Regions from separate parts of the Lachnospira hominis (ex Hitch et al. 2025) genome, predicted to be linked through region 3. Evidence: predicted binding sites of a transcription regulator. Region 3 holds the regulator's gene; each other region holds the start of a gene.
The links. The regulator Rex, encoded in region 3, represses fermentation and respiration genes when NADH is low (regulators of the CRP and FNR family bind a similar motif). The targets are predictions, from matches to a motif close to ATTGTTAANTANTTAACAAT.

Region 1: a site for Rex is predicted at 3,203-3,222, ahead of WMO38_RS12385 (NAD(P)-binding protein). Genes of this name have one in related genera too.
Region 2: a site for Rex is predicted at 1,901-1,920, ahead of gap (type I glyceraldehyde-3-phosphate dehydrogenase). Genes of this name have one in related genera too.

Annotation. Positions count from the first base shown of each region.
Region 1 is NZ_JBBMES010000017.1:8,134-16,456, reverse strand. Features, by position in the region: gene WMO38_RS12390 (NADH-dependent [FeFe] hydrogenase, group A6) at 1-1,284, opposite strand, end outside; gene WMO38_RS12385 (NAD(P)-binding protein) at 1,278-3,113, opposite strand; gene WMO38_RS12380 (ECF transporter S component) at 3,344-3,928, opposite strand; gene WMO38_RS12375 (MATE family efflux transporter) at 4,169-5,530, shown strand; gene WMO38_RS12370 (hypothetical protein) at 5,628-5,822, opposite strand; gene WMO38_RS12365 (ABC transporter ATP-binding protein) at 5,845-7,599, opposite strand; gene WMO38_RS12360 (ABC transporter ATP-binding protein) at 7,602-8,323, opposite strand, start outside.
Region 2 is NZ_JBBMES010000014.1:55,299-63,621, forward strand. Features, by position in the region: gene WMO38_RS11490 (Na/Pi cotransporter family protein) at 114-1,802, shown strand; gene gap (type I glyceraldehyde-3-phosphate dehydrogenase) at 1,947-2,975, shown strand; gene WMO38_RS11500 (phosphoglycerate kinase) at 3,115-4,308, shown strand; gene tpiA (triose-phosphate isomerase) at 4,483-5,232, shown strand; gene gpmI (2,3-bisphosphoglycerate-independent phosphoglycerate mutase) at 5,361-6,899, shown strand; gene secG (preprotein translocase subunit SecG) at 6,980-7,237, shown strand; gene rnr (ribonuclease R) at 7,331-8,323, shown strand, end outside.
Region 3 is NZ_JBBMES010000001.1:174,032-182,354, forward strand. Features, by position in the region: gene WMO38_RS00765 (ABC-F family ATP-binding cassette domain-containing protein) at 1-178, opposite strand, end outside; gene WMO38_RS00770 (DEAD/DEAH box helicase) at 417-2,021, shown strand; gene WMO38_RS00775 (5-methyltetrahydrofolate--homocysteine methyltransferase) at 2,063-2,746, shown strand; gene WMO38_RS00780 (homocysteine S-methyltransferase family protein) at 2,739-5,219, shown strand; gene WMO38_RS00785 (redox-sensing transcriptional repressor Rex) at 5,280-5,948, shown strand; gene WMO38_RS00790 (hypothetical protein) at 5,955-6,563, shown strand; gene WMO38_RS00795 (NAD(P)H-hydrate dehydratase) at 6,570-8,135, shown strand; gene alr (alanine racemase) at 8,165-8,323, shown strand, end outside.

The DNA of each region.
Region 1 (8,323 bases), on a different contig from region 3:
ATAATATGCACTTCTTAAAGCTGCTTCCATAACACCACCTGTTGCACCGAAGATAACACCTGCACCTGTGCTTTCGCCAAGCGGATTATCGAATTCATCTTCTTCAAGTTCATCTGTCTTAATGAAAAATGCCTTGAATAATCTCTCAACTTCTCTTGTTGTAAGGACAGCATCAACATCTTTTGCACCATCCCATGTGTACTCATCTTTCTTTGCAAGACAAGGCATGATCGAAACGCAGAAAATCTTTTCAGGGTCTACTCCAAGCTTCTGTGCATAATATGACTTTGTAATTGCACCAAACATCTGCTGAGGTGATTTTGCTGAAGAAAGTCTGTCTGCCATATCAGGATACTGGCTCTTGATAAACTTTACCCAGCCCGGACAACATGATGTAAACATCGGAAGCCCTGACTCCTTTATTTCAGGAAGTCTTTCAAGAAATTCGCTTCCCTCCTCCATAATTGTCATATCTGCCGCAAATGTCGTATCAAATATGTAATCAAAACCTATTTTTCTCAAACCACCAACAAGTCTCTTTGCTGTTGCAAATTCCTTTGACAGTCCGAAGCTTTCACCCCATGCTGTTCTTACAGCAGGTGCTACCTGAACAACTGTGATAACTTCATCATCTTCAACAGCATCAAGAACCATGCCTACGTCATCACGTTCTCTTAATGCACCTACAGGACAATTTACCACGCACTGTCCACAAAGTGTACATGCTGTCTCCCTGATATTCTGGTTGCCACGCACATTTACAGTTGTTCTTGAACCTGTATTAACTACATCCCATATATGCATTTCCTGAATATTGTCGCAAATCTGCACACATCTCATACATTTTATACATTTCTGTGCATTACGGATAAGTGGAAATGTCATATCCCAGTTATCCTTTTCAAGAATAGAATCATATGGCATCTCTGAAATATTTAATTCATTTGCAAGTGACTGAAGTGTACAATTACCACTTCTTACACATGTACCACATTTATAATCATGCTGTGAAAGTATAAGTTTTACATTAGTTTTTCTTGTTGTACGAACCTTACGTGAGTTAGTATATACAACCATTCCTTCTTCTACAAAGTTATTACATGCAGTAACACAGCGTTCTGTTCCTTCAACCTCAACAACACACACTCTGCACGCACCGATTTCATTTATCTCTTTAAGGTAACATAATGTAGGTATTGTCTCACCGATACTCTTTGCCGCATCAAGAATAGTGGTTCCTTCTTTTACTGATACTTTTGTACCATTTATTGTTAAATTTACCATTGTTCTTCTCTTCCTCCTCTAAATGAGCCAAAACCAAAATGGTCGCATCTTAAACATCTTCCTGACTCCTGACATGCTTCCTCACATGAGAAACCATATTCAATAGGCTCAAAGTCTTTCTTACGGTCTGCGGCATCACGCACTGCTACCTCAACCCTGCCACAAGGAATCTTGTCCTCATAACCTGCATATGGAATTTCCACATCACATGTAATTTCGTGATGGAATCCAAGATAATCATCAATATTGGCTGCTGCTACCTTACCGGCTGCAATAGCTCTTATTACTGTCGCCGGACCTGTAACACAGTCACCTCCAGCAAATATACCCTTATGTTCTTTGATTTCGCTTGTTGCAAGTGCTTCAATAGTTCCTCGCTTAACTGTAACACCATGTTCCTCAAAATATCTTGTCTCGATACCCTGTCCGATTGCCACAACAATCAAATCGCAAGGTATAAGAACCTCATCTTTTGCTGCTGTCTTAGGTGATGGTCTTCCACCCTTGATTTTACTTATCATCTGCGGCTGTACCCAGAGACCTACAACCTTGTCATTTTTATCTTTTTCAATTCTCACAGGTGACATAAGTTCGAGAATATCGCATCCTTCTGCCTCTGCTCCTGCAACCTCTTCTTCAAGTGCAGTCATATCTTCTTTACGTCTTCTGTATACAATGCTGACTTTTTCTGCACCAAGCCTTACTGATGAACGTGCAACGTCCATTGCAACATTACCTCCGCCGATTACTACAACTTTCTTTCCTGTATAATCAGGTATTTCATCATCACCAATCGCACGAAGCATCTCAACTGCCGATGTCACGCCGATTTTTGCATCTTCACCATCAATACCGATTTTCTTATCGGCATGGGCACCTATTGAAATATAAATTGCATCATATTCTTTATTAATGTCTTCAAGAGTAATATCTGTTCCTACACTTATATTTTTCTTAACCTCTATCCCTGTAGAAAGTATCGCATTAATATCCTCATCAAGTTTTGTTCTTGGAAGTCTGTAGTTCGGAATTCCGTATCTTAACATACCACCAAGCTGTTTTCTCTGTTCAAAAATAGTAACCTTATGGCCCATAAGTGACAGATAATAAGCTGCACTAAGTCCACCTGGACCTCCACCGATAATGGCAACTTTCTTTCCTGTCGGCTCACCACATTCAGGAACATCAACAACGCCAGCATTATCAACTGCCATTTTCTTTAATCCACGAATATTAACAGGTGCATCTATAAGTGTTCTCTTACATCTGTTTTCACATGGATGTTCACATATATATGCACATGTAACAGGAAGCGGATTATCTCTTCTGATAAGACGCACTGCATCTGCATATCTTTTGTCATGCACAAGTGCAATATATCCCGGTATATCAACTCCGGCAGGACATGATTTAACACATGCAACAGGCTGGCTGCTGTTACATGAACAAAATCCTCTTTCGATGTGGGAACGGAAATCGTCCTCGCATCCATCTATACATTTTAAAACAAGCTTAGCTGCTTCATATCCGATTGCACAGTCAGCAGACAGATAGATTCCTTCTGCTGTAAGTCTTATAACATCAAGTGTCTCATCTGTTGCATTTCCATCAAGAACATCATCAAAAAGTCTTGCAAGCTGTCTCAGACCCACCCTGCACGGAACACATTTACCACATGACTGTGCAAGACACATTTTTATAAATGACCTTGTAAGGTCAATAGTACATAATCCCGGAGGACTGGCAACTATCCTTCTCTCCAAATCCTGATACAAAGACTCCATTGTAACCTGAGCCTTGTCTTTTGTTATAATCGTTAATCTGCTCAATTTTTACTCCATTCCCGCGTAACCCTTACGCACATTAATTAACCTTATACACTCTATCATAATTATTTCAATCTGTCACAAAAAATTTATTAATTAAATTTTTAACAAACCTGATATAAAAATAACACTCTTTTCCGGCTGCATTCCGGGCATAAAAAATGCCGGTCACTTTTAACTGAACCGGCATTCCCATATTGACTTTTACAGTCTCACATAAACTTATATATAAATTACATTTCTCTTAACATACCGCTCTTTTTAAGAACAGGTCTTAAAATAAGATAAATAACTGATGCAAATATTACAGCTATCACTGCATTAACAGAAGTTGTCAACGCACCGATTTTTGCAAGTGCCTTAGATAAATCCTGTGGAACTCCAAGAATATATGTCTTGTAAAAATATCCAACAATTGGATCTGCAAATATATTAAATACCATTCCTGCCGCACTTGATACGATTGTTGCCATAGTTACATATTTTGCTGAATGTTCTTTTGAAAGTTTAAAGCCTTTGTGTGCAACAAGACCTACAATAAGACCGATACAAAGTTTAAGAACAAATGTCTTAGGTGCACTTGTAACGTATGATGTTGTCAAATCACTGATTGTCATTCCGACTGCTCCAGCAAGCCCTCCCCATGGACCGCCAACAAGAAGAGCTGCAAGCACACAGAAAGTATTACCAAAGTGGAACATTGTCTTTTCTGTTCCAACAGGAATATCAATCTTTATAAATGTTGCTCCGACATAACATAATGCTGCACATAAAGCTGCCTGTGCAAGGACCTTTACATAATCCTTTGATTTTTCCATAATGATTCTCCCTTTTCTATTTCTATTTTTTTGAGGAATTATTATCTTCTGAATTCCTTTCCACGAAGATTACTCTATATCTGATATTATTTATAGTGCCAAACTACATTTATTTTATATGGTCAGTTTGGTAATACTTGTAAATTTTATGTAAAAAGTGTATAGTACAGTTACTTTGCTTTTTAAAATAGACTTTAGAACGTCCGCTACAATTGCATTTTCATAAAAAGGAGAAAAAATATGGATGATAATAAAGATTTCCTCGGCACACAGCCTATAGGCAGACTTTTATTAAAGCTTGCTCTTCCTACTGTTGCTGCCCAGCTTATCAACATGCTTTATAACATAGTTGACCGAATGTATATCGGACACATAAAAGATGTCGGTGCTCTTGCCCTTACCGGAGTCGGTGTGTGTATGCCGCTTATTATGATAATATCGTCATTTGCGGCACTTGTAGGAAATGGTGGTGCCCCTCGTGCATCTATTTACATGGGAAAGAAAGACACAGATGCCGCTCAGAAAATTCTCGGCAACTGCTTTTCTCTTCAGATTATAATATCAATAATTCTTACAATTATTCTACTTATAGGAAATAAAACTTTCCTGCTCGCATTTGGTGCAAGTGAAAATACAATTTCCTACGCTGTCAATTATATGAACATTTATGCCATCGGAACTATATTTGTACAACTTACACTTGGCATGAATGCATTTATAACGGCACAGGGATTTGCAAAAATCGGCATGTTATCTGTCTTAATTGGTGCTGTTGCAAATATAGTTCTTGACCCTGTATTTATATTTGGAATGAATATGGGTGTCCGTGGTGCCGCACTCGCAACAATTATTTCACAGACTTTGTCATGTATATGGGTTTTAAGCTTTTTATTTGGCAAAAAGACTTTCCTTAAAATAAAGCCGGAAAATCTGAGACTGCATGCAAAGATTATTCTTCCTTGCGTTGCTCTTGGTTCTTCACTTTTTATCATGCAGGCAAGCGAAAGTATTATATCAGTATGTTTTAATTCATCACTCTTAAAATACGGCGGAGATATTGCCGTTGGTGCCATGACAATCCTTACAAGTGTAATGCAGTTCGCAATGCTTCCGCTTCAGGGACTTGGTCAGGGAGCTCAGCCTATTATGAGTTATAATTACGGTGCCAAAAATAATGACCGTGTACGTAAAACTTTCCAGCTGCTCTTAAAGGTAAGTTTTAGCTATTCTATAGTTTTATGGGCAATCGTTATGCTGTTCCCACAGATGTTTGCGATGATGTTCACATCTGATAACGCACTTTTAAGTTTTACATCACAGGCTTTAAGAATATACATGGCTTCAATGTTTATGTTCGGAATTCAGATTGCATGCCAGATGGCATTTAATGCTCTTGGCAAAGCAAAAGATTCAATTATTGTTGCTGTTATGCGAAAATTTATACTGCTTATTCCGCTTATATATATTATGCCTGCAATTTTTAAGGCAAATCAGACCAATGCGGTATACATGGCTGAACCTGTTGCAGATTTTATAGCTGTCTGCTTCACAGCAATCCTGTTTGCATTTGAATTCAAAAAAGCTATGAAGGAAAATAAATAAGCATGTTGCATAGGCAGGCATTTTATCCTATAAGTCAACATCAATCTGGTATATATCAGAAAATCCTGCCCACCAATCACCGGTGAGCAGGATTTTTTTAATTTTTAAAAAGATTTTCAAGCGACTCGCCTGCTGACTTTATTCCGTCTTCAAGTGTATGAGCCATGTTTTTTGCTTTTTTATCAAGTTCTTTTTCCTTTGCAAATGCTGCCGCTTTATCTGCTGCATTATTGGCAGCATCCACAGCTTTACCAACGCCTTTAAGGACTTTTTCCTTATTAATCATTGTCATGAATGTCACACTCCTTCTTACTCTATTGTGCAAACTGGCTTTCATAAAGTTTCTTATAAAATCCATTCTTAGCAAGTAATTCTTCATGATTACCCTGTTCAATAATATGACCGTCTTTCATTACCAGAATCACGTCTGCTGACTGGATTGTAGAAAGTCTGTGTGCAACAATAAAACTTGTTCTTCCTTCCATAAGCTTATTAAATGCATTCTGTATCTTGATTTCAGTTCTCGTATCAATAGACGATGTCGCCTCATCAAGAATAAGCATAGGTGGATGACAAAGCATAACTCTTGTTATACACAAAAGCTGTTTCTGTCCCTGTGAAAGGCTGCCGCCATCTTCACCTATTACTGTATCATAACCATTTGGAAGTCGTTTTATGAATCCGTGTGAATGAGCTGCCTTTGCCGCTTCGATTATTTCTTCATCTGTTGCATCAGGCCTACCCATTATAATATTTTCACGGATTGTACCACTTTTAAGCCACGTATCCTGCAGAACCATTCCATAGCCCGCCCTGAGTGAACGTCTTGTAAGCTCCCTTATATCAACACCCGACACATCTATTGAGCCGCTGTTTACATCATAGAATCTCATAAGCAGGTTGATAATTGTTGTTTTACCACATCCTGTAGGTCCTACAATGGCAATTTTCTGACCTTTTTTTACATGAAGATTAAAATCTTCAATAAGCTTTTTATCAGGGACATATGAAAATTCTACATCATTTAAATCAACTCGTCCGTCAACATTTTCAAGATTAACCGCATTACTGCTCTCTGCAGCTTCCGGCTCTTCCTCTATAAGTTCAAATACTCTCGAAGCACATGCTATAGCATTCTGAAGTTCCGTTACAACGCCTGAAATTTCATTGAAAGGTTTTGTATACTGGTTCGCATAACTTAAAAAACATGAAAGCTGTCCTACAGTAAGTCTTCCATATATAGCTGATATAGCACCTGTAACTGCAACTCCGGCATATACAAGGCTGTTTACAAATCTTGTTGAAGGATTTGTTATTGATGAGAAAAATATCGCGTTAAGCGAATATTTCTGAAGTCTGTCATTGATTTCATCAAATTGTCTTACTGCCTCTTCTTCATGACAATAAGCACTTACAACTTTCTGACCTCCAATCATTTCATCAATGAGAGCTGTCTGCTCTCCACGAGTCTCTGACTGAAGCTTGAACATTTTATATGTTCTCTTTGCAATAAAACTGGCAACAAAAAATGAAACCGGTGTAATAAGAACTACAACAAGTGTAATTTTAACATTTATTGATAACATAAATCCGAGTGTTCCAAGTATTGTCATAACACCTGAGAAAAACTGTGTAAATCCCATTAATAAGCCATCAGCGAACTGGTCTACATCGGCAATAACACGACTGACAATCTCACCGTATGAATGTCCATCTATATATTTTAATGGCAGATGTTCTATCTTTTCTATAGCTTCATCCCTTATATCTCTTGTTACATGATATGTAATCTTATTATTACATATATTCATAATCCACTGTGAAAGTGCTGTTATTCCTATAACAACACCAATTTCAGCAAGAATCTGTGCAATCAGCCTGAAATTAACATTAGATGGTCCAATAATATAATCAATTGCATTACCGACAAGTATAGGCACATACAGTGACGATGCTACTGTTATTGTCGCCATAATAATTGATAATATCAAAAATACCCAGTATTTTTTTATCCTTATTATTACTTTTTTAACTGTCTGGCTGGAGGTTTTTTGTGAATCTTTTTTCATTATTACATTGCCTCCTTTTTAAACTGTGAGTAATAGATTTCCTGATAAACTTCGCATCCTGCAAGAAGTTCATCATGCGTACCAATTCCTGCAACTTTGCCATCATCAAGAACAATAATTTTATCTGCATGCATAAGTGAAGCTGCTCTCTGAGATACTATGAAAAGTGTCGGCGATGACTTCATCCCGCGTATTGCTTTTCTTAATGCAGCATCTGTTGCAAAATCAAGTGCCGATGCACTGTCATCAAGAATTAATATATCAGGTTTTCTCACCATTGCACGGGCAATAGTAAGACGCTGTCTCTGACCACCAGAAAGGTTCTTTCCTCCCTGGTCGATAAACGCATCAAGTTTTCCGTCCTTTTTCTCAACAAATTCCCTTGACTGCGAAATATCAAGAGCTTCCATTATCTCATCATCTGTCGCATCTTTTTTGCCCCATTTCATATTGTCACGAATTGAGCCTTTAAATAAAAGTGCTTTCTGCATAACAACAGCAACATGATTTCTAAGCGACTCTATATTATACTCTTTTACATTTCTGCCATTAATCTTTACTTCGCCCTCTGTTGCATCATAAAAACGAGCAATCATATTTACAAGTGAAGACTTACCAGAACCGGTACCACCAATAACACCGACTGTCTCTCCCGGCATAACTGAAAAGTTAATATCTGTAAGAGCTTCCTCTCCACCACCGGCATATTTCAGACATACATTTT
Region 2 (8,323 bases), on a different contig from region 3:
TAAAAACGATTGAATATAACTTGAAATTAATGATTGCAATTGATATTATGTAAAATAAGTGTAAAATTAAATTAACACAAAATTAAAATACTATGTGACGAAAAGGACGGTAAATGTTCATAATGAATGGAATAGGCAGCTTGTTTGAATTTGCGGGAGGAATAGGAATGTTCCTCTATGGTATGAATAGAATGGCAGACGGCATGCAGAAATCAGCCGGAGGCAAAATGAAGTCGCTGCTTGGCTATCTTACAAGAAACAGATTTCTGGCAATATTGGTTGGTGCACTTATTACTGCAATTATACAGAGCAGTGGTGCGACAACAGTAATGGTTGTAGGTTTTGTAAATGCAGGACTTATGACACTTGTTCAGGCTGTAGGCGTTATTATGGGAGCCAATATAGGAACAACAATTACAGCATGGATTGTATCACTCGGACAGATTGGTGATGCTGCAAAAGCATTGCAGCCGTCTTTTTATGCACCGCTTCTTATAGGCATCGGTGCATTTGTTAGTCTTTTTTCAAAAAAAGACAGGTCAAAGACAGTTGGTGAGTTGTTTGTTGGTATCGGTCTTCTGTTTGAAGGACTTGAATTTATGAGTGCATCAATTGCACCATACACAGATGCACCGATTTTTTCAAATGCATTTAAGATTGTAGGCAGTAATCCATTTCTTGGAATACTTATCGGTATTGTTGTTACTGCGATTTTACAGAGCTCATCAGCATCTGTCGGAATATTACAGACTCTTGCCATGAACGGCGTTGTAACGACGAATGCGGCGATTTTTATAACACTTGGACAAAATATAGGCTCATGTGTTACAGCTCTTATTTCGAGTGCAGGAACAACGCGTACTGCTAAAAGAGCTGCATGTATGCATCTATTGTTTAATGTGGCAGGTGCGTTGCTGTTTGGTACAGCTGGCTTTATTCTTTTCTGTATAAGACCGGACATTGCAGTTCATAATATAACGGGTGTTGAGATATCAATATTCCATACATTTTTTAATATTACATGTACAGCTGTAATGTTTCCTTTTGCCAAGCTCCTTGTTAAGCTTTCAGGTATTATTGTTCCTGAAAAGAAGACCGAACAGATAGAGGAAATAAGTGATAAAGAAGAACTTGAAATCAGCAGGCATTTTGATGACAGAATTCTCGGACAGCCGTCTGTTGCTGTTGAACGTGCTAAAAATGAAGTTATTAACATGGGGCGTCTTGCCTATGACAATATTGAGATTGCGTCAAGGGCAGTAAGGGAAAACAGTCAGGAACTTGTAGACAGGATATATGAGCTTGAAAAAGAAGTTGATTACTATTCAAAATATCTGACTTCGTATCTTATAAAACTTAATAACCAGTCATTGTCAGATAAGCAGCATCTTCTTGTAAATGACCTGTTCCATGCGGTTATTGATATTGAAAGAGTATCTGACCATGCGGAGAATCTTGCAGATCTTACAAAATATAAAATAGAACATGATATTGTATTCTCACAGCGTGGGCAGGATGAATTACGACAGCTCTGGGATAAAGTACTCTGCTGTTTTGACAGGGCAGTTGTTGCCAGGGAAACAGGCGATGATGCAGCTATACGTGATGTATATAGAATAGAAGATGAGGTTGATGATCTCGAAGAAGAATTGAGAGATAAGCATATAAAAAGGCTTTCAGATGGAAAATGTCTCCCTTCAAATGGCGTTGTTTTCCTTGATATATTATCAAATCTTGAGAGAATGTCGGATCATGCAAAAAATATTGCGGAGTGTGTTCAGGAAGAAATTTCGTCAAATTAACTAAATGGAGAACTTTATAGAAAGATTTTTTTTGCATTTTGTAAAAAAAGGTAATTAATACTTGATATTTTTACTTATATTATGTAAAATACAATCTAGTTGATTAATAATTAACAATCTAATTTATATTAGGAGGAAATTTTTATGTCAGTAAAAGTTGCAATTAATGGTTTTGGACGTATCGGCAGACTTGCATTCAGACAGATGTTTGGTGCAGAAGGATACGAAGTAGTAGCTATCAACGATTTAACAAGTCCTAAGATGTTAGCTCATCTTTTAAAGTATGATTCATCACAGGGCAGATATGTAAACTTCGGTGAAGAAGATCAGGTTACTGCTGATGATGAAGCTGGTACAATTACTGTTAAGGGTAAGACAATCAAAATTTATAAAGAGCCAGATGCTAACAACTGTCCATGGGGCGAAATTGGTGTTGATGTAGTTCTTGAGTGTTCAGGTTTCTATACATCAAAGGCTAAGGCTCAGGCTCATATCAATGCAGGTGCTAAGAAGGTTGTTATTTCTGCACCAGCTGGTAATGATTTAAAGACTATCGTTTACAATGTAAACCATGAGACACTTACAGCAGATGATCAGATTATCTCAGCTGCTTCTTGTACAACAAACTGTTTAGCTCCTATGGCTAAGGCTCTTAATGATTGTGCAACAATCGAATCAGGTATAATGTGTACAATTCATGCTTACACAGGTGACCAGATGATTCTTGATGGCCCACAGAGAAAGGGTGATTTAAGAAGATCAAGAGCAGGTGCCTGCAACATCGTTCCTAACTCAACAGGTGCTGCTAAGGCTATCGGTCTTGTTATCCCAGAACTTAATGGCAAGCTTATCGGAGCTGCTCAGAGAGTTCCTACACCTACAGGTTCTACAACAATTCTTAATGCTGTAGTTGCTAAGAAGGTTACAGTTGATGAAGTTAACGCTGCTATGAAGGCTGCTGCTACAGAGTCATTCGGTTATAACACAGAGCAGATCGTATCTAGCGATATCGTTGGTATGAGATTTGGTTCATTATTCGATGCTACACAGACAATGGTTAATGAGCTTCCTAATGGTGGATGCCAGGTACAGGTTGTTTCTTGGTATGATAATGAAAATTCATACACAAGCCAGATGGTTAGAACAATCAAGTATTTTGCTGAATTAAACTAATCGTTTAACATATAAGTAACGAGAGAAAAAACCAGGGAATATATATTATGATATTCTCTGGTTTTTATCTTATATCAAGTATTATTTTGTGATGGATTTATTCATCGTATGTCAGAAATGAATTTGGAGGAAATAAACTATGCTTAATAAAAAGTCTGTTGATGATATCAACGTTAATGGCAAAAGAGTATTATGCAGATGTGATTTTAATGTACCACTTGATGGAGACAGAATAACAGATGAGACACGTCTTGTTGCTGCACTTCCTACAATCAAGAAGCTTATCGCTGATGGTGGTAAGGTTATTCTTTGTTCACATCTCGGAAAACCTAAGGGACCAGATGCAACATTTTCACTTGCACCTGTTGCAAAGAGACTTTCAGAACTTCTTGGTCAGGAAGTAAAGTTTGCTGCTGATGACACAGTTGTTGGCGATAATGCAAGAGCTGCAGTAGCAGATATGAAGAATGGTGATGTTATTCTTCTTGAGAATACACGTTTCCGTCCTGAAGAAACAAAGAATGGTGAAGCGTTTTCTAAAGATCTCGCTTCTATCTGCGATGTATTTGTAAATGATGCATTTGGTACAGCTCACAGAGCACATTGTTCAAATGTTGGTGTTACAAAGTTTGTTGATACAGCAGTTGTTGGTTATCTTATGCAGAAGGAAATTGATTTCCTTGGCAACGCAGTAAATAATCCTGTAAGACCATTTGTAGCTATTCTTGGTGGTTCTAAAGTTTCATCTAAGATTTCAGTTATCAATAACCTTCTTGACAAGGTTGATACACTTATCATCGGTGGCGGTATGTCATATACATTCCAGAAGGCTCATGGTGGTAATGTAGGTAAGTCTCTCGTAGAGGATGATTACCTTGAATATGCTAAAGAGATGATGGAAAAGGCTGAAAAGAAAGGCGTTAAGCTTTTGATTCCTATTGATACAGTTGTAACAAAGGAATTTAAGAATGATACACCTAGCCGTATCGTAGCAGCAGGTCATCAGGAAGATGATGATATGGGTATGGATATCGGACCTAAGTCATGTGAACTCTACAAGGATGCATTAAAAGATGCTAAGACTGTAGTATGGAACGGACCAATGGGCGTATTTGAATTTCCTAACTTTGCAAAGGGTACAATCGCTGTTGCAGAAGAACTTGCAGCATTAAAAGACGCTACAACAATTATCGGTGGCGGTGATTCAGCTGCAGCTGTAAATAATCTTGGTTTTGGCGATAAGATGACACATATCTCTACAGGTGGCGGTGCTTCTCTTGAGTTCCTTGAGGGTAAAGAACTTCCAGGTGTAGAAGCCGCTAACGACAAGTAAAAACCGACTGACATAATTTTTATATATGTCCCGGGATTTCATATAAGAAATTCCGGGAATTTTTACGTAAATTCTGTAAAATAAGTGGCATTTTTAGAAATTGTATGATATAATTAAATAAAATCAATCGTGATGTTTTTGCGAATGTATTAATGTTACAGGAGGGGTATCTGTATGCGCAAGAAAATGGTGGCTGGTAACTGGAAGATGAATATGACTCCAAGCGGAGCTGTTAAACTTGCAGAAGAACTAAAGCCAATGGTAAAGAATGACGACGTAGACGTCGTATTTTGTGTGCCGGCAATTGATATTGTCCCAGTTGTTAATGAAGTGAAGGATACCAATATAAAAGTCGGTGCTGAGAACATGTTTTATGAGGAAAAAGGAGCATATACAGGTGAGTTATCGCCTGAGATGCTTGTTGATGCCGGAGTGTCATATGTTATAATCGGACATTCGGAGAGAAGACAATATTTTCATGAAACAGATGAAATAATTAATAAAAAGATGAGGAAAGCTATAGAACATAAGCTTCTTCCGATTCTTTGCTGTGGAGAGAGTCTTGAACAGCGTGAGAGTGGAGTTACACTTGAATTTATCAAAAAACAGATTGTCAACGCTTTCAAATACATACCACCGGAAAAGGTTATTAATTGTATTATTGCATACGAACCTATATGGGCGATAGGAACAGGAAGAGTTGCAACAGCAGAACAGGCACAGGAAGTATGTTCTGCAATTCGTACTAATATACGTGATATATATGGTGCGGTTGTTGCTGAGAGAATAAGAATTTTATATGGCGGCAGTGTCAATGCAGGCAATGCCAATCATATATTCTCAATGCCTGATATCGATGGAGGTCTTGTTGGCGGTGCCAGCCTCAAGCCTGAATTTGCAAAGATAGTTCATTACGACAAGTAATTATAATATTGCGGACACACAGTGTTGTGTCCGCTTTTTCTTTACTTTTTCGGGATTATATGGTATGATACGTTCGGTAAAAAATGAAGATAAAATTTTTGCTTCGCAAAAACAAGGAGGATTTTGTTATGTCTAAAAAACCAGTGGTTTTAATGATACTTGACGGATATGGTTTAAGTGATAAAAAAGAGGGTAATGGTATTGCAAATGCCAATACACCTGTAATGGATAAATTGATGGCAGAATATCCATTTGTAAAAGGATATGCCAGCGGGCTTGCAGTAGGACTTCCGGATGGTCAGATGGGTAACTCAGAAGTAGGACATCTTAATATGGGTGCAGGTAGAATTGTATATCAGGAGCTTACAAGAATTACAAAGTCTATTGAAGATGGTGATTTCTTTGAAAATGAAGAACTTCTTGGTGCAATTGAGAACTGTAAGAAGAATAATTCTGATTTACATCTTTATGGACTTCTTTCAGACGGTGGTGTTCACAGCCATCTTACACATGTATTTGCACTTCTTGAGCTTGCAAAGAGAAATGGTCTTAAAAATGTATATGTTCATGGTTTTATGGATGGACGTGATACGGCAACAGACGGAGGAAAAGATTTCATTAACCAGCTTTATAACAAGATGGATGAAATCGGCGTAGGTAAGATTGCCTCAATCATGGGTCGTTATTATGCGATGGACAGAGATAACAGATGGGACAGAATTGAAGCAGCATACAAGGCACTTACAGAGGGCGTTGGTAATGAAGCTGCCTGTGCAAGATGTGCAATAAGCGATTCATATGCAGCCGGAAAGACTGATGAGTTCGTTGTTCCTACAGTTATTAAGGAAGATGGCAAGCCACTTGCAACTATCAAAGATGGCGATTCAGTTATCTGCTTTAACTTCAGACCTGACAGAGCAAGAGAAATTACCAGATGTTTCTGTGATGATGATTTTGCTGGATTTGACAGAGGTCCAAGAAAGAAAGTTCATTATGTATGCTTCACAGATTATGATGTTACAATTCCTAATAAGTATGTTGCGTTCAAAAAGCAGGAAATTACAAATACATTCGGCGAATTCCTTGCAAAGAATCATTTAAAGCAGGCAAGAATTGCTGAGACAGAGAAATATGCACATGTAACATTTTTCTTTAACGGCGGAGTTGAGGAGCCAAATGAAGGTGAGGACAGAATTCTTGTTAAATCACCAAAGGTTGCAACATACGACCTTCAGCCTGAAATGAGTGCACCTGAAGTGTGCCAGAAGTTTACAGATGCAATACGTTCAGGAAAGTATGATGTAATAATTACTAACTTTGCTAATCCTGATATGGTTGGACATACAGGTATCATGGACGCTGTTGTTAAGGCAATAGAGACTGTTGATGAGTGTGTAGGCAAGGTAGTAGAGGCTGTTAAGGAAGTTGATGGTGTAATGTTTATCTGTGCTGACCATGGTAATGCTGAAAAGCTTATTGATGACAATGGCGAACCATATACAGCACATACAACAAATCCGGTTCCATTTATACTTGTAAATTATGATGAGGCATATACTCTTAAAGAGAATGGCAAGCTTTGCGATATTATTCCTACTCTTATAGATATTATGGAACTTGAGAAACCGGCAGAAATGACTGGTGAATCTCTCTTGATAAAGAAATAATAAATACTTGATATTATTAAATGCTTGTGTTAAAATTATACTATTGTGTGACGATTTTAACCAAGTAGGAGGTGTTACTGATGTTTGGAATGTCATGGGCAGATACATTTAGAGTATTACTTATGGGACTTTTTATATTAGTTTGTATTGCAATAACAATTGTAGTTCTTATGCAGGAAAGTAAGCAGACAGGCTTGTCTGGTGCAATCAGCGGTGCTGCTGATACTTACTGGGGTAAGAATAAAGGACGTTCAATAGAAGGTAAGCTTGTATTATTTACAAAGATACTTGCAATTGCATTTATTGTTATTGCTGCTATATTGAATATTAATTTCTAAAAAGTTATAAGGATGCTCTTTAAGGATAGCTTGAAGGGCATCCTTTTTTATGCAGACGACAAGTTAATCACGGCAAAAACAGGGAGGATTGTTATGGGACATAAATCAAAAAGAACATATGATAAAGTGTTTGAAGACAGAAAAAATATGCTGGAGGATCTTATTTTGCATAACGACCTCTATGTACCAATGAAAACTAAGGAGCTTGCAATACTTATGCAGGTTCCGAAAGAGGACAGACATGAGCTGCAGGCAGTGCTTGATTCACTTGTAGCAGAGGGCAGAATAGGCGTATCAAAAAAAGGTAAATACAGTAAGCCTGAAAATACAGCTATTATTGGAATATACCAGAAGACAAGCCGTGGTTTTGGTTTTGTTGTTGTCGAAGGCAGGGAAGATGATATTTTTATCAAAGAATCTGACGATGGCGGAGCATTTCATATGGATAAAGTTATGGTTGCCATAACAGCAGAAAAACATGGAGATAAGAGATGTGAAGGCAAGATTATCAAGATTCTTGAGCATCAGATAAAAGAGGTGGTCGGAACATACCAGAAGAGTAAAACATTTGGATTTGTTGTTCCGGACAATAAGAAAATCTGTTATGACATTTTTGTGCCACAGGAAAAGTCCATGGGGGCCGTGACAGGACATAAAGTTGTTGTAGAGCTTACTTCTTATGGTACATTGAAAAAGAACCCGGAAGGTCGCGTAAAGGAGATTATAGGGCATATTAATGACCCAGGAACGGATATTATGTCTATAATAAAAGCATATGACCTTCCGATGGAATTTCCTGAAAGTGTAATGAAATCATTAAATGATATTCCTGATGAACTGTCGCCTAAAGATTATGCCGGAAGAGTTGATTTGCGTGATTTGCAGACAGTTACTATAGATGGTGAAGATGCAAAAGACCTGGATGATGCAATAACTGTATCTGAGGAAAATGGAATCTATCACCTTGGAGTTCACATCGCAGATGTGAGCAATTATGTAAAAGAATACAGTCCTCTTGACAAAGAAGCATATAAGAGAGGCACAAGTGTCTATCTTGTTGACCGTGTTATACCGATGCTTCCGCAT
Region 3 (8,323 bases):
TAACATTTCCTGAATCAGCGGGAAGTTCACCGACAATGATTTTTAAAAGAGTAGATTTTCCGGCACCATTGATTCCGATTATGGCAGCTTTTTCACGTTCTTCAAGGTGAAATGAGCAGTCATTTATAATCTGGTCAGTGCCAAACGATTTGCTTATATGGTTACATGATAAAATCATTTTTATATCCGTCCTTTGAAAATTTGCTTATACATGGTGACAGGTAAAAGACTTGTCTGCCACACTAATATTTTATTATAAATGGGAAATGCTTTATTTGCAATATGCATAGGAAGGCGATTGATATATTGAGTGTCTGAATTGTATGTAATAATAAACATTTTGACTTTATCAGCATAATTGTGTAAAATAAATCGATTATAAAGATTGCTTTTTACAGAGCAGGAATGGAGAATTAATGAAATTTGAAGAATTAAATTTAGATGAGAGAATATTAAGAGCTGTTGAAGATATGGGGTTTGAAGAGGCATCTCCTATTCAGGCTTCAGCTATTCCGGTTATTATGGACGACCGAGATGTGGTCGGACAGGCACAGACAGGTACAGGAAAGACGGCAGCATATTCTATTCCTGTTCTCGAAAAAATAGATCCTGATTTAAAGAAACTTCAGGCAGTAATACTCTGCCCGACAAGAGAACTTGCAGTCCAGGTTGCAGAAGAAATCAGAAAACTTGCAAAATATATGAGCGACATAAAAGTGCTTCCGGTATATGGCGGACAGGAGATTGTAAGACAGATTAAGTCATTAAAAGCTGGAGTGCAGATTCTTGTAGGTACGCCGGGACGTGTTATGGACCATATGAGAAGAAAGACAGTTAAATTTGATAATGTTTCAATGGTAGTTCTTGATGAGGCAGATGAAATGCTCGATATGGGCTTCAGGGAGGATATGGAGACTATCCTTACAGATACACCTGAAGACAGACAGACAATAATGTTCTCAGCGACAATGCCTAAGGCTATTATGGATATTGCAAAGAATTTCCAGAAGGATGCTGAAATTATCAAGGTTGTAAGAAAAGAACTTACAGTAAAGAATATTGAACAGTATTATTATGAAGTAAGACCAAAGAACAAGAATGAGCTTTTATGCAGGCTGATAGATATATATAATCCGAGACTTTCAGTTGTATTCTGTAATACAAAAAGACAGGTTGACGAGCTTATATCTGAGCTTAAAGGCAGAGGATATTTTGCAGACGGAATTCACGGAGATATGAAGCAGGCCCAGAGAGACAGGGTAATGGCTGATTTCAGAAGCGGAAAGACAGAAATACTTATTGCTACAGATGTTGCGGCAAGAGGAATTGACGTTGATGATGTTGATGTTGTATTTAATTATGACCTGCCTCAGGATGAAGAATATTATGTGCACAGAATAGGAAGAACCGGACGTGCCGGAAGAGAGGGTGTTGCTTTATCATTTGTTTCCGGAAAAGAAGCATATAAGCTGAAGGATATTGAGCGTTACTGCAAGACAAAAATCAAGGCAAAACCTATTCCATCAATGGATGATGTGAAAAATACAAAGCTTGAAGCAATATTTTCAAATATAAAGGAGACTATTGAAGCCGGAGGGCTTTCAGATATGGTTGAGGCTGTTGAGGACAGGCTTAATATGGAAGATTATACATGCCTTGATGTGGCTGCTGCACTTCTTAAAATGGTAGTAGGTGATTCACTTGAGGACAGAGAGGAACTTGAACAGGTTCATTATGACCTTGATGCTGACAGGAGAGGCATGGTAAGACTTTTTATCAATGTGGGTAAAAAAGATAAGATTAAGCCGGCTAATATTCTTGGTGCAATAACAGGTGAGTCAGGAATTCCCGGTAAGCTTGTCGGCTCTATCGATATGCTTGATAATTATACATTTGTTGAAGTACCTTCAAAGTATGCAGATGCAGTTCTGCTTGCAATGGAAAATGTTACCATAAAGGGCAGAAAAATCAGCATGGAAAAAGCAAAGGGAACAGGACGTAAAAAGAAGAAAAAAAGATAAAATTCATAGCAGATGCTATGAAAGGCGGGAGTTAATGATACATGCATGCTGATATAGTTCTTGGACAACTCGATAAAAATGAAGCATTAAGATATATGGGACACAGAGGTGAGGATATTGATGAGCAGCTTGATAAGCTTATAACAAAATGTGAGAAAGAAGTGCTTAGCTGTGTAAAACCCAGATTTGTATACAAAGTATGCGATATTTCAAGAGAAGAAAAAGGAATTCTTGTTAAAGATACGAATCTGTTTCTTACAGGAAATTCTATAAAAAAACATCTTGATGGATGCGATAAGGCTGTGCTTATGGCGGTTACGATATCTGCTGATGCAGACAGACTTATAAGAATAGCACAGATACGTGACATGGCTGAGGCTGTTGCGATAGACAGTCTGTGCAGCGTTGCAGTTGAACAGGCATGTGACCGGGCTGAACTTATCATAAAAGAGGAAAATCCCGGATATTACCAGACATTCAGGTTTGGACTTGGATACGGAGATCTGCCGATAAGTCTTCAGGGACAGTTCCTTCATGTATTAAATGCTCCAAAACAGATTGGGCTTAATGTCAGTTCGACAGATATGCTCACACCGACAAAATCAGTTACGGCAGTTATAGGACTGTCGAAAAATCCAATTCCTCAGAGGGCAAGAGGATGTCAGACATGCAGTATGAATAAGAAGTGTCAGTTCAGACAGAAAGGTGGACGTTGTAATGGCTAGAGATTTTAGAGAATTATTAAAAAGAGATTATGTTATTCTTGATGGAGCAATGGGAACAATGCTTCAGGCAGCAGGCATGAAAATGGGTGAAACACCTGAGATGCTTAATATTACACATCCGGAACTTCTTGTTTCTATTCATGAGCAGTATCTTAATGCCGGTTCAGATGTAATATATGCCAATACATTTGGCGGCAACGCTTACAAACTGGAAGAATGCGGACACAGCGTGGATGAACTTGTCACTGCAGGAATTAAAAATGCGATTACAGCCAGAGATAATGTCAAACCTGAGGCACTGGTAGCACTTGATGTAGGTCCGATAGGCCAGCTTTTAGAGCCTACAGGCACTTTAAGCTTTGAAGAGGCATATGAGATGTATGCAGAGGTGGTGAAAGCCGGAAGCAATGCGGGGGCTGACCTTGTTGTATTTGAGACAATGACAGACCTGCTTGATGTAAAGGCTGCTGTACTTGCCGCAAAAGAAAATTCTGACCTTCCTATAATGTGTACAATGACATTTGAGATGAATAAAAGAACATTTACAGGATGTATGGTTCCGTCAATGGCACTTACTCTTGAAGGACTTGGTGTTGATGCCATTGGTGTCAATTGTTCACTCGGCCCAAAAGAGTTAGAACCTGTTATAGAAGAAGTTACAAAATGGACCAACCTTCCTGTTGTAGTTAAGCCTAATGCAGGACTTCCTGACCCACAGACGAATGAATATAATGTGGGACCAAAAGATTTTGCTGAATTTATGAAAGATTTAAGAAAGTACGGAATCAGGGTATTCGGCGGATGCTGCGGTACAAATCCGGAATTTATTAAAGAACTTTCAGATATGCTTAAAGAAAATGGCAATGCAATTGTAAATGAGCTGCCACAAAAAGTAATTCCGGCAGCAGTATGTTCTGCAACAAAGGTAGTTCCGATAGACCAGCCGAGAATAATCGGTGAGAGAATTAATCCTACAGGCAAGAAAATATTTCAGGAAGCTTTGCGTAAAGGCGATATAGATTACATACTTAATCAGGCACTTGAACAGGTTCAGGCAGGAGCTGATATTCTTGATGTCAATGTCGGACTTCCGGGAATAGATGAGCGTGAGATGATGATAACAGCTGTCAAGTCACTGCAGTCAGTAGTGGATGTTCCGCTTCAGCTTGATTCTACAATTCCTGAAGTGCTTGAGGCAGCACTTCGTGTATACAACGGTAAGCCGATAGTCAATTCAGTAAACGGTGAGGAAGAGTCTCTTAAAAATGTTCTTCCACTTGTAAAAAAATACGGAGCTTCTGTTGTTGGACTTACTCTTGATAAAAATGGTATTCCTAAAAAGGCGGAAGACAGATTTGCAATTGCAAAGAAAATTCTAGATGCGGCACTTGCAATAGGCATTCCGAAAGAAAATGTATACATTGACTGTCTTACACTTACTGCATCTGCAGAGCAGGACGGGGTAGTTGAGACGCTTAAAGCACTTCACCGTGTCAAGACAGAACTTGGATTGAAGACAGTTCTCGGCGTATCCAACATTTCCTTCGGGCTTCCTAACCGTGTGCTTGTAAATCACATTTTTCTTACAATGGCACTTGAAAATGGACTTGACCTTCCTATTATCAATCCTAATATTGAAGAGATGACAGGTGCTGTAAGAGCTTACAAGCTTCTTGCAGGATTTGATAAGAATTCAGTTGATTTTATAAAGCATTATGCAGGAAAACAGATAGTACCAAAGATTGTCATTTCTGAAAATAAATCAGCAGGAACGGACACAAAATCAGGGCCGGATGGTGCAAAGGGCATACAGCAATCAGCTTCTGATAATGATACAGGACTTGAAGGTGATAAGCTTGCACTTTACAATGCAGTTCTTAACGGACTTAAAAATGAAGGTGCTGACTGTACAGCTAAGCTTCTGGAAAATACAGACTCAATGGAAGTTGTCAATGAAGTTTTAATACCGGCACTTGATAAAATCGGTGAGGAATTTGAAAAAGGCACACTTTTCCTTCCGCAGCTGATAATGTCCGCATCAGTTGCACAGGCGGCATTTGAAGTTATAAGAAAATTTATGATAAAAAGTGATGCGGCACCGGTGAGTAAAGGAAAAATTGTAATTGCGACAGTAAAAGGCGATGTGCATGATATAGGAAAAAATATTGTAAAAGTTCTTCTTGAAAATTATGGATATGATGTTATAGATCTGGGAAAAGATGTTCCTTATCAGGCTGTAGTTGATGCGGTAAAAGAAAATGATGTAAAACTTGTAGGACTTTCAGCACTTATGACAACAACACTTGTATCAATGAAAGAGACAATCGAACTTTTGCATGAAAATAATCTTGATTGTAAAGTTATGGTAGGCGGTGCTGTCCTTACACCGGAATATGCAAAAGAAATTCATGCGGATTTCTATGCGAAAGATGCGAAGGAATCAGTTGATATTGCCAAGAGAGTATTAGGCTGACTTTGACATTGTTTTAACATTGGTTTATAATAAAAAATACGAAAAAACAGGAAGGTACGGATGAGCAATATGGAAGAGACAAAAAAAATATCATCTGCGGTAATCAGGAGACTTCCAAGATACTATAGATATCTTGGTGAATTGATTGAAAGCGGTGTTCAAAGAATCTCATCAAAAGAACTCAGTGCAAGGATGAAGGTTACCGCATCGCAGATAAGACAGGATCTGAACAATTTTGGAGGGTTTGGCCAGCAGGGATACGGATATAATGTAAAGTATCTTTATGATGAGATAGCTAAAATTCTTGGTATTGACCGTACTCATAATATGATTATTATCGGTGCAGGTAATCTCGGTGCAGCACTTGTTAATTCGGGTGATTTTGCAAAGAGAGGATTTATAATAAAAGGTGTTTTTGATAATAATCATGAGCTTAAAGGCAAAAAGATAGGCAGTCTAGATATTATGATGATGGATGAACTAAAAGGGTTTATAAAAGAAAATAATATCGAGATAGTTGCACTTACAATTCCAAGACAGGCAGCAAGAGAAGTTGCAAAAGAAGTGGCTGAAGACGGAATAAAGGCAATATGGAATTTTGCACATACAGACCTTAATATGCCTGAAGATGTTGTAGTTGAAAATGTACATTTATCAGAGAGCCTTATGAGACTTTCATATAATATAGCAAATAAAAATGGTAAAACTCGTAATATACAGGAGGGGTGATTTATCATGGCAGATATTACATATGATTTAATAAAAGACACAGCATCATTTAATCATATTCCTATTCTTACACTAGATAAGAGATGGTATCTGCTTGTCCCGGAGGTCAGCAAAACTGACGAGATAAAGTATTGGGAAAAAAAGGTTAATGACCTGCTAAAAAAACAGGGACAGGTAACCAATGATTTAAAAGAAGTAAAAAAGATAAAAGAACAGGTTATTCAGGATGTCGTTGAAAATATGGAAGAAGACGGCAATGATTTTCGTCGTAAGAAACGTATGAATAAAAACCAGCGTCTTATACATGAAGCAAAAGACAAGATTGAATCACTTGAAGATGAAGAAAAAGAGATTCCAAGACAGCTGGCAGAAGCTAATAGAAAACTTCTGGTTGAAACGGTAAAGATGTGCTATGCGAAGATTAATGAAAACAAAGCAGATCTTGAAGTGCTGGATAAATGGATTGAAGCTACAAGAATCAAGCTCAAAAAGAATCTTCTTATAAAGCATGATAAGGAGAGTATGAACGAACAGCTTTATTCGGGAATGCATAATATCTTTGGACCGGAGATCATGGGAGTCCTTGATGATATTAATTCAAAAGGTCAGGAGTAACTGTATATGAAGTATTTACTTGATTCTGCTGCAATGAAAAAAATAGATGAATATTCAATAAAAACGACAGGGATTCCATCTGTAGTTCTTATGGAGCGTGCAGCATTGTCTGTATCATCATTTGTGGAAAAACTTGCATACAATAAAAAAGACAGCGGAAAAAAAGATATAAGCATCTGCGTTGTCTGTACAAAAGGAAACAATGGAGCTGACGGGCTTGCTGCCATACGTCAGCTTTATCTTCATGGTTATAAAACATTGGTGTATGAAGCTGGCAGAAAAGAGCCGGGAACAGATGAGTATGAGCTGCAGAAAAATATTATAAAAAATCTTGAAATTCCATTTGAATGTGCAGTACAAGATAACATACTACCACTGGATGAATATGATTTTATTATAGATGCAATGTTTGGAATTGGACTTTCAAGAGATGTCACGGGTGTTTATGCACAGATTATAGATGAGATTAACCGTGTCAGTGCAGTTAAGGTGGCGGTTGATATTCCGTCGGGGCTTAGTGCGGGAATAGTTCAGGTAAGCAATAAGAAAGTAAAAGCAGATTATACAGTTACATTTGGATTTGACAAGACAGGGATGGTTTTGTATCCCGGTAGGAAATATGCAGGAAAAGTAATAGTTTCTGATATAGGTTTTGCAGTCAGTCAGGACAATGTGCAAAAAATATTAGAAAATAATCCGGCAAGAATGATTGAAAAAAAGGATATTCTGACGATTCCCGAAAGAGAAGCAGACGGTAATAAAGGAACGAGCGGAAAAGTGCTTATAGCGGCGGGAAGCAGGAGTATGGGCGGTGCGGCGTTTATGTCAGCACAGTCTGCATACAGAAGCGGCTGCGGGCTTGTGAGGGTTTTTACACATGAAAATAATAAAAATGCACTTCTTACACTTGTGCCGGAATCAATATGTGACACATATAATGATAAAAACAGCAATTGTGATGAACTTACAAAATGGTGTACATGGGCTGACTGCATTATTGCAGGCCCGGGCTTATCGGTTTCAGGACAGTCAGAAGAGATTGTAAAATGCATTTTACAATCAGGTTCGGATGCAACATTAATACTTGATGCGGATGCTTTGAATATCATCTCAGAAAATGAAGAATATTATGAATATATAAGCAGATACAAAGGCAAAGTGATTATGACACCGCATGTTGGAGAAATGTCACGGCTTACAGGAAAAAGCATAGGACAGATAAAGGGAAATCCTGTGGAGACGGCATCATGTTATTCAAAAGAACATGGTGTTATATGCGTATTAAAAGATGCAGCAACAGTGGTTTGTGACCATGATGACATATATATCAATACTTCCGGAAATTGCGGAATGGCAACAGGCGGTTCCGGAGATGTGCTTACGGGAGTTATTGCCGGCATGATGTGTGCAGGATTTGATGATGAGTGTTTTGCAGCAGCACTGGCTGTATATATACATGGCTGTGCCGGTGATATGTGCCGGAAAAATCAAGGCACATTTTCAATGAAAGCATGGGATATTGCAGAGTCGTTAAGCACAGTTTTTACACAAAATAATACAGATTATAATTAAAAAATAAGGAATCGGGGAACAGAGTTAAAATGGGAAAGTATTACAGAGTATATGCAGATGTTGAACTCGGAAACATAGAATCCAATGTAGAGGCACTTATGGCACTTACGCCTGCCGGCACAAAGTCACTTGCAGTAGTCAAGGCAGACGGATACGGGCATGGAGACGTTGCAGTTGCAAAAGCAGTG